Martelella mediterranea DSM 17316: one gene and its partner. The protein of the gene in region 1 binds, or shares a complex with, the protein of each later gene. Links are inferred from orthologs where the notes say so. Each region holds a gene or a part of one and is shown in the gene's direction. Other genes may lie near its edges.

Region 1 (5,637 bases):
GCGGGTGTGCGCCCCCGGCATTCCCTTCGAGGACCTGCCGCCGATCGACGTCGCGCTGGTCACGCACAACCATTACGACCACCTAAGCCTGCCGACGCTCGCCCGGCTGCACGAAGCCCACAAGCCGCGCATCGTCACGCCGCTTGGCAATGACACGATCATCCGCTCCAAGGTCCGCGAGGCCGATATCACCGTGCTCGACTGGGGCGCGCAGGCGCCGCTTCCGGGCGGCCTCAGGGTCTTTGCCGAGCCCTGTCACCACTGGTCCGCGCGCGGGGTCGCCGACCGGCGCATGGCGCTCTGGGCCGCCTTCGTGATCGAGACGCCGGCCGGGCTGATCTACCATATCGGCGACACCGGCTTTCACGAGGGCCGCAATTACGAGGCGGCGGCAAAGAAATACGGCGGCTTCCGGCTCGCCAACCTGCCGATCGGCGCCTATGAGCCGCGCTACTTCATGAAGAACGAGCATCAGGATCCGGTCGAGGCCGTCAGCGGCTACGAGCTCTGCAACGCGGCTTACGCCTGCGGCCACCATTTCGGCACATTCCAGCTCACCGACGAAGGACGGGACGATCCGGTCAAGCTGCTGAAATCAGCCCTTGCGGATGCCGGCATTGCCGAAGACAAGTTCCGCCCGCTCGAACCGGGCGAGGCCTTCGACGTGCCGGAGACCGACTAAGATCAGCCCTTCAGCCGCGCCAGCCGTTTCGGGTCGCTGAGATATTTCACCGCGTCGCGGCCGATCCAGCGGCGAGTTCTGTCCTCCGAGCCCGCCAGCTTTTCGGCTAGCGCGAGGGCGGCGGCATGGCAGGGCCTGTTCCGCATGCCGATGTTGCGCAGCGCCCAGTTCACGGCCTTCTTCACGAAATTCCGGTCGTCACCGGCATGGGCCTCGATCAGCGGCAGGAAGGCGATGAAGGTTTCATCCGGCTCGCTCTTGCAGTGAACGGCCGCGCCCGCGACCATGGCGAAGGCCGTGCGGCGCGCGAATTCCCGGTCGTCGGCCGCAAACCGCGCGATCAGCGCCGGATCAAGCCCGGCCTCCACGAACAGGTCGGCGGCCATATCGACCATCTCCCAGGAGGTGAAATCACCGGCGAGCGCGAACATCTCGTCCGGCTTCAGCCTCTCGGGATCGAATGTGAGCAGCGCCAGCAGCTTCGCCTCGCGCACCGGGCTTTGCCACAGCGCGACGGCCCGCCCGTGTTCGACGCCGATCTCGCGGGCGATCTGCCGCAGGGCCGGATTGGAAAGCCCGATGGCGTGTTCCGTCCGGATGCCGACGCGGTCCATGCCCGCAATCAGCGCCGGATCGGCGCTTGCCTCCAGAGCGGCCAGGACGGCATCCGCCGAGGAATTACGTGACAGCATCTGTAAACCTCCGATTCCAATCTCACCGGCCCGCCAGCGAGGCGCCCGTGGATGCCGCGATCTCCCGTTTCCTCAGGGCGTGTTCCCGCCAGATGGTGAAGAACCCGGCGCCGACCACGATCGCAGCCCCGGCCAGCATGTTCATCGTCAGCGTCTCGTTGAACAGCAGCACCCCGAAAAGCAGACCGTAGACAAGCTGCAGATAGATAAAAGACTGCACCGTGACCGCCTCGGTGATCGCAAGCGCACGGATGAGACAGTAGTGACCGGCAATCCCGGTAAAGCAGAGCGCCGTCAGCCAGAACCAGTCGACCGGCAGCATCTCTTCCCAGAAGAACGGCCCGATCAGGCTGGTCACGACCATGCCCACAACGCCGGTGTAAAACAGGCTGACATCGGCGCTGTCATAACGGCCGGCGAGCCGCGTCAACAGCGAGTAGAGCGCAAAGACGCAACAACTCGCCACCGGGATCAGCGTTGCCAGCGAAAACCGTTCGCCCAGCGGATCGATGATGATCATCACCCCCACAAGCCCGCTGATGATCGCCAGCCAGCGCCGCCAGCCGACCCTTTCGCCCAGGATCGGCACCGACAGCAGCGCCACGACGAGCGGGGCCGCCATGAAGATCGCCTGGCTCTGCGCCAGGCCGACGATCGAGAAGGAGAAGATCGCGATCAGGATCTGGGTGATCAGCAGCAGGCTCCGCACGATCTGGAGACCGAGATGATCCGTCCGGATCGCGGCGGCAAAGCCGCCCGGCCGGCGCGCCGCCAGCACCATGACGAAGCCCGCAAACGCCCAGAACCGCACCATGGCGATGAAGAACGGCGAATAAAGCGGGCCGAGATGGCGCGTGATCGCATCCTGCGCGGAAAAGATCGTGACCGCCGCGAAGGCCAGCAGAATGCCCGAGACTTTCATGCCGGCATTCCGGCGCTTCGCCCGGGCGTGTATGCGCAGGCGCTGCGCGCCGGGACTGGCGGGTTCGTCGAACCGGAATGGCGAATGGGCATGGTGAGCGGACTTTCGAAGGCGGTGCGGCCCGCAATAGCGGCGCAGCGCAGTATGTTATCGCTGAACCTAATCACGAAACACCGCCTTGGCAAAGGCCGGCGATGGCCCATGCGGTTCCGTCGGCGGATTTTTCCGGGCTTCACCGCCAAGACTGGTGACGGCGCGCCGATATGCCCATATAAGACCGCATGACTGACAGGAGTGCCGGGCATGAACGACCGCGAACACTGGGCGCCGCTGACGCGCATGAACGGGCTTGGCAACAAGATCCTGGTGATCGACATGCGCGGGCGGACCGACAAGGTCACCCCGCAGGCCGCCATCCGCCTCAACGCCCATCCCGACACCGCCTTCGACCAGATCATGGCGCTTTACGACCCGCGCGAGGATGCCCCCGACGGCTGGATCGACATCCTGAACTCCGACGGATCGATGGCCCAGGCCTGCGGCAACGGCACACGCTGCGTCGTCGACTATCTGTTTTCCGCTGACGGGCGCAGCCATTTCGATTTCCGCACGATTGCCGGCGCGCTCGTCGCCGACCGGTTCGAGGACGGGCGGATTTCGGTGGACATGGGACCGCCGGAATTCGCATGGGAAAAAATTCCTCTCTCCGGCTCGCCCGGCGACACCAAGCATATCGCGCTCTCCGAGCCCTTCGAGCCCGACCCAGCACTGCAGCGCTTTTCGGCGGCCTCCATGGGCAACCCCCATGCCGTGTTCTTCGTGCCGCGCGATGTCGACAGCTACGATCTCCTCGCCTTCGGCCCGCGCTACGAACATCATCCGATGTTTCCCGAGCGCGCCAATATCTCGCTGGCGCAGGTCACCTCGCCGTCCTCGCTGTCGCTGAAGACCTTCGAACGCGGCGCCGGCCTGACGCTTGCCTGCGGCTCCGCCGCCTGCGCCGCCGCCGTCACCGCCGCGCGCACCGGCCGCACCGGCCGCAAGGTCTCGGTCTACGTCCCGGCGGGCGCGCTTGAGATCGACTGGCGCGAGGACGACGACCACGTCATCATGACGGGGCCGGCGGAACATGAATGGTCGGGAAGAGTGGACCCCAACACGGGAGAATGGGAACGTTGAGTTTTTCTTCGTTGGGAAACGCGCTTAACAGCACCCCAGAGTTGTATTAAGCTTACCTCCGCGAGGGGGATCCAATGGCCACAGCATCCAATGACGGTCATTCAGGACTGCAGAGAAAGTGGCATCACCGGCTGACAGCACCGATACGCCAATTCTATAGCAACCCTTCCCGTCCCCAACTGGCTTTTTTCTGGCTCAATTTCGTATTGCCTGCCGGCTTTTATCTACTCGTGTCCGGCACGGTCCATTCGGTAGCCTTTTTTACCTACACCTTCTTCAAATATCCCTATGAACCGAGCTCCGCCCTCCAGATGGCCGCGATTGCCAATCTGGTACTCAAACTGATCTTCTTTCTCGGCATTGAGGTAGCCAACCTCTATGCGATGCGGCGCTTTCGCAGAAGCAGGCTGGCCTTTCTCGCCGCCTTCGTCTTGAACCCGCTTGCCCTGCCCACAGGCATGACGGCCTTCCTGCCTGCCCTTCTCAGCATTCTCCCCACATGGTCCGATATCGTGACTGAAGGGCTTTCTCTGGCACGCACCGGCGCAATTTCACCCTCCTCACTCTTGCTGCTGGTCCTCACCGGCCAGCCCGTCCTGTGAGGAAAGCGAGATGGCAAGTCCTTCCGAACGCCTTGGTAATGCCCTGACAAAACGCTACCGGCGCATGCGCGGCGATAACGCATCACTGGCAGATGCTCTGCTTTCAAGATTGCAGCAGGCGGACCCTGCGCTGAAGGCATTTTTCTGGATCAATTTCATAGTGCCGGCGGCCTACAGATTCTATATCAGCAAGCTCGGTCTCTGGAGCCAGTCGGCAGTCATTGCCCCGTTCAGGCAGGGCCTTGAAAACGGAACATATACATGGGCCGACATCTATGCCGACCCGGCTCGGGCGTTCATGCTCAACTGGTTTCCACTTGAAGTGATGCTCACGTCATTTCTCGTACTGCAGGTTCTGAATGTACGCTGCATGAAGCGGTTTTCTGAGCGCAGGCGGCTGTTTCAGCTTGTCCTTGCCAGCAATTTTCTTGCATTGCCCATCGGCAGTATCGGCATCTTGCCGGTTCTGCCGCGCCTACCCTTTGATCTTGCCACGTATGCCTTCCACCTCTTGCTGCTTTGAAGGACGCCCTTTCATTTCGCGGCCCGTTAGGCCATATAGCGGGCAAACCGGAATCCGAGAATTATGACCGTCCGTACCCTGACATTCGGCTGCAGGCTGAACACCTATGAGAGCGAAGTCATGCTCAAGGCCGCGACCGAGGCCGGGCTTGAGGATGCGATCCTGGTGAATACCTGCGCGGTGACCGGCGAGGCCGTGCGCCAGGCGCGGCAGGCGATCCGCAGGGCGCGGCGGGAAAACCCGTCCACCCGCATCGTCGTCACCGGCTGCGCTGCACAGACCGAGAAGGAGACCTTCGCGCGGATGCCGGAGGTCGATGCGGTGCTCGGCAACGCCGAAAAGCTCGAGGCCCGGCACTATCGCGACCTGCCCGATTTCGGCGTTTCGGCAGAAGAGAAGCTGATCGTCAACGACATCATGAGCGTGCTCGATACCGCGCCGCAGATGGTGGAAAGCATTGATGGCCATGTGCGCGCCTTCCTGCAGGTGCAGAACGGCTGCGACCACCGCTGCACCTTCTGCATCATCCCCTATGGCCGCGGCAATTCGCGTTCCGTGCCGATGGGCGCGGTGATCGACCAGGCCCGCACGCTTGCCGAACAGGGCTATCGCGAAGTGGTGCTGACCGGGGTCGACGCCACCTCCTATGGCGCGGACCTGCCCGGCGAGCCGACGCTCGGCCTGCTGGCGAAGACGCTGTTGAAACAGGTGCCGGAGATTGCCCGCCTCAGGCTGTCGTCGATCGACAGCATCGAGATCGATCGGCATCTGCTCGATCTTCTGGCCGACGAGCCGCGCTTCATGCCGCATCTGCATCTCTCGCTCCAGCACGGCGACGACCTGATCCTGAAGCGGATGAAGCGGCGGCATCTGTCGGCCGACGCGCTGGCCTTCATCGCCAGGGCGCGGGAACTGCGCCCAGGCATCGCCTTCGGCGCGGATTTCATCGCCGGCTTCCCGACCGAAACCGAGACGCATTTCGACAATCTGGTGCGCTTTGCCGAGGAAGCCGATATCGCCCAGCTTCACGTCTTCCC
Region 2 (4,991 bases), 2.9 Mb from region 1 along the record:
CACTGGCGCAGTCGACCCGGCTTCAGACCTTCCGGCTGCTTGTGGAAAGCGAACCGGACGGCATCGCCGCGGGCGAACTCGCCCGCAGGCTCGACGTTCCGCAAAACACCATGTCGGCGCATCTTTCGACGCTTTCCCGTGCCGGCATCGTCGTCAATGAGCGGCAGGGACGTTCGATCATCTACCGGGCCGATCTGGAGCGCTTCCGCGCCGTCATGCTCTATCTCCTGCAGGATTGCTGCGGCGGCAATGCGGACCTCTGCGCGCCGCTGATCGAAGGACTTGCACCCTGTTGCGCCAATGCCGGCCCCACCCACGAGGACAACCGAAATGACCGACCGGATCTATAATGTTCTGTTTCTCTGCACCGGAAATTCCGCCCGTTCCATCATGGCGGAGGCGATCCTGAACAAGGAAGGCGCCGGCCGTTTCCATGCCTTTTCCGCCGGCAGCCGGCCGAAGGGCGAGGTTCATCCGCTGGCTCTCAAGACGCTTGAGACCATGGGCTACCCCACGGAGGGCTTCCGCTCCAAGAGCTGGGACGAGTTTTCCGGACCCGATGCCCCCGAGATCGATTTCATCATCACTGTCTGCGACAATGCAGCCGGCGAGAGCTGCCCGATCATGCGCGGCAGCGGCAGGCGCGCCCATTGGGGCGTGGAAGACCCGGCAGGCGTTTCCGGCACGGAAGAACAAAAGCTGCGCGCCTTCGCCCAGACCGCGACATTCCTGAAAAGCCGGATCATGGCCTTCCTCAATCTGGCCCAGGAAACCATCGATTCCGCAGGGATCGACACGCATATGAAGCAGATCGGCGCCATGGACGGCGCAACCGAGAAAAGCACGAAGGCCATCTGACATGTCCACCTTTGAACGCTACCTGACCGTCTGGGTGGCTCTGTGCATCGTCGCAGGCGTTGCGCTTGGCCATTTCTTCCCCACGGCCTTCCATGCCATTGCCGCCATCGAGGTCGCCAGGGTCAACCTTCCCGTCGCCGTGCTGATCTGGCTGATGATCATACCGATGCTGCTGCGGATCGACTTCGCCGCCCTTGCAGGCGTCGGCCGCCACTGGCGCGGCATCTCCGTCACCCTGTTCGTCAACTGGGCGGTGAAGCCGTTCTCCATGGCACTGCTCGGCTGGCTGTTCATCGGTTGGCTGTTCCGGCCCTATCTGCCCGCCGACCAGATCGATTCCTATATCGCCGGGCTGATCATTCTGGCAGCCGCGCCCTGCACCGCCATGGTGTTCGTCTGGTCGAACCTGACGAAGGGCGAGCCGCATTTCACACTGTCGCAGGTCGCCCTCAACGACGCGATCATGATCGTCGCCTTCGCGCCGATCGTGGCGCTGCTCCTCGGCCTGTCGGCGATTACCGTGCCGTGGGACACGCTGGTGCTGTCGGTCGGGCTCTACATCGTGATCCCGGTGATCATTTCCCAGATTATCCGCCGCTCGCTGCTTGCGGGCGGTTCAACGGTGCGGCTGGATGCCCTCCTTGCGCGCCTTCAACCGGCCTCGCTGGCCGCGCTGCTGGCCACGCTGGTGCTGCTGTTCGGCTTTCAGGGCGAACAGATCATCGCCCAGCCGATGATCATCGCGCTGCTGGCCGTGCCGATCCTGATCCAGGTCTATTTCAACTCCGGCCTCGCCTATCTGCTCAACCGGGCGGCGGGCGAGCAGCATTGCGTTGCCGGACCGTCGGCCCTGATCGGCGCGTCGAACTTCTTCGAGCTGGCCGTCGCCGCCGCCATCAGCCTGTTCGGCTTTCAGTCCGGGGCGGCGCTCGCCACCGTTGTCGGCGTGCTGATCGAGGTGCCGGTGATGCTGTCGGTGGTCTACATCGTCAACCGCAGCAAGGGCTGGTATGAAAGCGGAGCCGCGGTTGCCCGCAACCCTCACCGCCCGGAGAGCGAGTCCAGCGCCTCGTAGCTCGTCGGGTTGTCCGGGCAAAGGCCGAGCCCGCATTCGGCCAGCGTCGAGACGCCGTTGCCGAGCGTCATCAGCGCGAAGAACACGACCGCCACAAGCCCCAGCCCCGAAAGCCGGCGGGCCGGGGCGGTGGCAAAGCCGCCAAGCACCAGCATGACCGCCGAACCGAGAATGACCAGCGCGAACACCAGAAAAGCCCAGGTATAGAAATGTAGGCCGAGGAAGGGATCGCCATAGGCCCCGGTGCCCGGCACCACATGCAGCGCCACCTGCCGGAGCGCCGGCACCGCGCCGGAAAGCGCGCCCAGGATCATCAGCCCGTAATGGCGCGGCGCAACCCCGAAAATGACGTTCAAAGCCAGTCCCACGCCCACCATGACAAAGCCAGCGCGCTGCAGCAGGCAGAGCGGACACGGCAGTTCGCCATAGGCAAATTGTGCATAGAAGGCAAACAGCAGCACGATGGAAATCGCCAACAGGGCAAGCGCGTTCAGTGTCGCGGCCAGTTTTTCACTCATGGCGTTCCCCTCCTAAAGCGACAGATCGAGCGTATCGGTGGCATGGAGCCGGTAGAGCACGACAAGCAGCAGCAAGCCGGCAATCGTGAGCGCCACCGCCGCCCCCTTTCGATCCTTCAGCGCCAGGTAAACCGTGCCCGCGCCGATAAAAAACGGAAGTGCCATCATCCGAAAATCCCCCTCTGCAATACGACGCAAGACATGGCAGGCTTTTCAGGCGCCTGCAAGCAATACGCCGGGGGCACCAGACATTTTATACGCCACGCCAAGCGGCAGCATCTGGCGGGAACGAAGGAATTCCCATTCGCCGCGCTTTGCTTTAGGCATGGCGGAAAGAAACCCCATCGGACGAGACTTTCTCCCATGCGCAAAGCCCATGAACTGCCCTACCGGCCGAATGTCGGCGTGATGATCCTGAACCCTGAAGGCAAGATCTGGCTCGGACGACGCCTGTCGGAAAACAATTCGGAATCCGACGGCTCCCCGCAGCTCTGGCAGATGCCGCAGGGCGGCATCGATCCGGGTGAAACGCCCCTCGAGGCCGCAACCCGCGAGCTTTACGAGGAGACCGGCATGAAATCGGTGGAACTCATCGGAGAGGCGCCCGGCTGGATCAATTACGACCTGCCCGACCACCTGATCGGCATCGGCCTGCGCGGCAGGTTCCGCGGCCAGACCCAGAAATGGTTCGCCTTCCGATTTCTCGGCGACGACAGCGAAATCGCGATCGATCCGCCGCCGGACGGCCATGAACGCGAGTTCGACGCCTGGCAATGGGCCGATATCGAAACCCTCCCCGGGCTGATCGTCACCTTCAAGCGCGCGGTCTATGAAAGGGTCGTCGACGAGTTCCGGCACCTGACGGACTGACGAGCGGGCCGCGCACCATAAAAAAGGCCCGGACAAATCCGGGCCTTAGAGAATCACGAAAGTGCCAGGGAGCGGTTATTCGGCACTCTCGCTCGATGCGGCGTTGAGCTGGGCATATTTCTGCTCGCCGATCGAATCCAGCAGATCGAGCTGGGTTTCGAGAAAGTCGATATGGCCTTCCTCGTCGATCATCAGTTCTTCGAAGAGCTTCATGCTGACGTAATCGCCAGCCTCGTGACAGATGTCACGGGATTCCTTGTAGGAATTGCGCGCTTCGTATTCGCCGGCCAGATCGGATTCAAGCACTTCCTTGACGGTCTGGCCGATACGCAGCGGCGCCACGGTCTGAAGGTTGGGATGGCCTTCGAGGAAGATGATGCGGTCGATCAGCTTGTCGGCGTGATGCATTTCCTCGATCGATTCGGCGCGCTCTTTCTCGGCGAGCTTCGTCAGACCCCAGTCTTTCGTGAGACGGTAATGCAGCCAGTACTGATTGACGGCGCCGAGCTCAAGAAACAGAGCTTCGTTCAGCCGTTCGATAACTTTTTTGTCGCCTTTCAATGTCCGCTCTCCTGTTCTTTTGGTGGAACTCTTTGAGGCGGCTCAAAAAATCACATATCTCAGCTTCGGTCGAGTCACTATTTTTATGATAGGCCTCGGTCGTGCGGACAATGATATCGGCGACATTCGGGAAGCATCCACAGCAGCGGCCGCGCTTGGCCATGCGGTGATAAACCTTGGCGGGAACAATAAGCTGCCAACAGTCCTCGTCGAGCAGCTCGACGATGGTCTGTTCAATTTCCTTTTCGGTAATGAAATTGCAACTGCAAACCAGCATGCTTCCACCATTGACATAAGTCTCTGATGAGAGCTGTTTTGCAAAAGGCGAGGCTGATTGTCAAGATTAAATTATCGTCAGCCCGTCACCAAGGCCCTCACGAAAGCTTGAGCCGGGCCGGACGGAAAATGATCAACGAATGGAATCAGTTGACGGCCGCCAGCGCGCAGGGGTCGACCCCGTAGGCGGGCGCACAGCCGGGCTTGCCCGCGGCAATGCTGCCGGGAGCGGCGAGCGAGGCCGCCATGATCATCAATGCCGCGCCTGCGAACAAAACAGCGATAGACTTACCCATCGTTTCAGAAACCCTTTTGATACGAACCCGCTTGATCATCTTAGCGATGACTTTCCAATAAACAGTAAAGGCGCAACTACTGTGACAGGTTCCCGAATGTGGCGAAATTTTTGCGAAATTGTGGGCAGGATATGCACCCGCCCCATTTTACCGTCAAGCGATTTTCCCGAACTGACCGTGCTGTCGGTACTGAACGAGGTAAGTGCGCAACACCACCTCAAGCTGTGCCGGGCGAATGCCGAGGCCATCGAGCGTGCGCCCCTCCGCCTGCGCTTCTTCGGAGACAACATTGTCCGCTTTCAGAAGCTTGACCTGGTCGGACGTCAACGGCGGCGCGATGAACGGAATGAGGCTGGCAATGCTGCCGAACAATGAAGCGAGGCCGAACGGCATGGAGAGGAGCGCGCGCTTGCGGCCGGTCACCGAGAGCAGCAGTTCGAGACATTCGCGGAAGGTCAGCACGTCGCGACCGCCGAGTTCGTAAACCTTGCCGCCCTCTAGCTTGCCTTCGACGGAACGCGCGATCACCTCGGCGAC

What was found. The genes of interacting proteins can lie anywhere in the genome.
Region 2: the proteins of dapF (region 1) and Mame_RS07400 are in contact, whole or in part, in a solved structure (PDB 5YGU), measured with the Escherichia coli proteins. The link is inferred for Martelella mediterranea DSM 17316 from one-to-one orthologs.

What each region holds. Positions count from the first base shown.
Region 1 is NZ_CP020330.1:4,536,852-4,542,488, forward strand. The notes cover bases 1,787-4,537. They hold dapF (diaminopimelate epimerase), read left to right. Parts: upstream 1,787-2,599; coding sequence 2,600-3,475; downstream 3,476-4,537. Other genes in these bases: Mame_RS21140 (DMT family transporter), read right to left, coding at 1,787-2,296; Mame_RS21150 (hypothetical protein), read left to right, coding at 3,550-4,077; Mame_RS21155 (hypothetical protein), read left to right, coding at 4,088-4,537. Also shown: Mame_RS21130 (MBL fold metallo-hydrolase), read left to right, coding at 1-682; Mame_RS21135 (DNA alkylation repair protein), read right to left, coding at 685-1,374; more of Mame_RS21140, read right to left, coding at 1,397-1,786; more of Mame_RS21155, read left to right, coding at 4,538-4,600; tRNA (N(6)-L-threonylcarbamoyladenosine(37)-C(2))-methylthiotransferase MtaB, read left to right, coding at 4,664-5,637. UniProt on the Escherichia coli protein: Involved in the succinylase branch of the L-lysine biosynthesis and in the biosynthesis of the pentapeptide incorporated in the peptidoglycan moiety. Catalyzes the stereoinversion of LL-2,6-diaminopimelate (L,L-DAP) to meso-diaminopimelate (meso-DAP).
Region 2 is NZ_CP020330.1:1,594,828-1,599,818, reverse strand. What follows is about bases 1,641-4,567. They hold Mame_RS07400 (RNA pyrophosphohydrolase), read left to right. Parts: upstream 1,641-2,814; coding sequence 2,815-3,321; downstream 3,322-4,567. Other genes in these bases: Mame_RS07385 (hypothetical protein), read right to left, coding at 4,305-4,493; Mame_RS27250 ((2Fe-2S)-binding protein), read right to left, coding at 3,830-4,159; bfr (bacterioferritin), read right to left, coding at 3,397-3,882; Mame_RS26595 (DUF5993 family protein), read right to left, coding at 2,464-2,616; Mame_RS07405 (disulfide bond formation protein B), read right to left, coding at 1,900-2,451. Also shown: Mame_RS07420 (ArsR/SmtB family transcription factor), read left to right, coding at 1-350; Mame_RS07415 (arsenate reductase ArsC), read left to right, coding at 331-858; more of arsB, read left to right, coding at 860-1,640; Mame_RS07380 (complex I NDUFA9 subunit family protein), read right to left, coding at 4,608-4,991. UniProt on the Escherichia coli protein: Master regulator of 5'-end-dependent mRNA decay.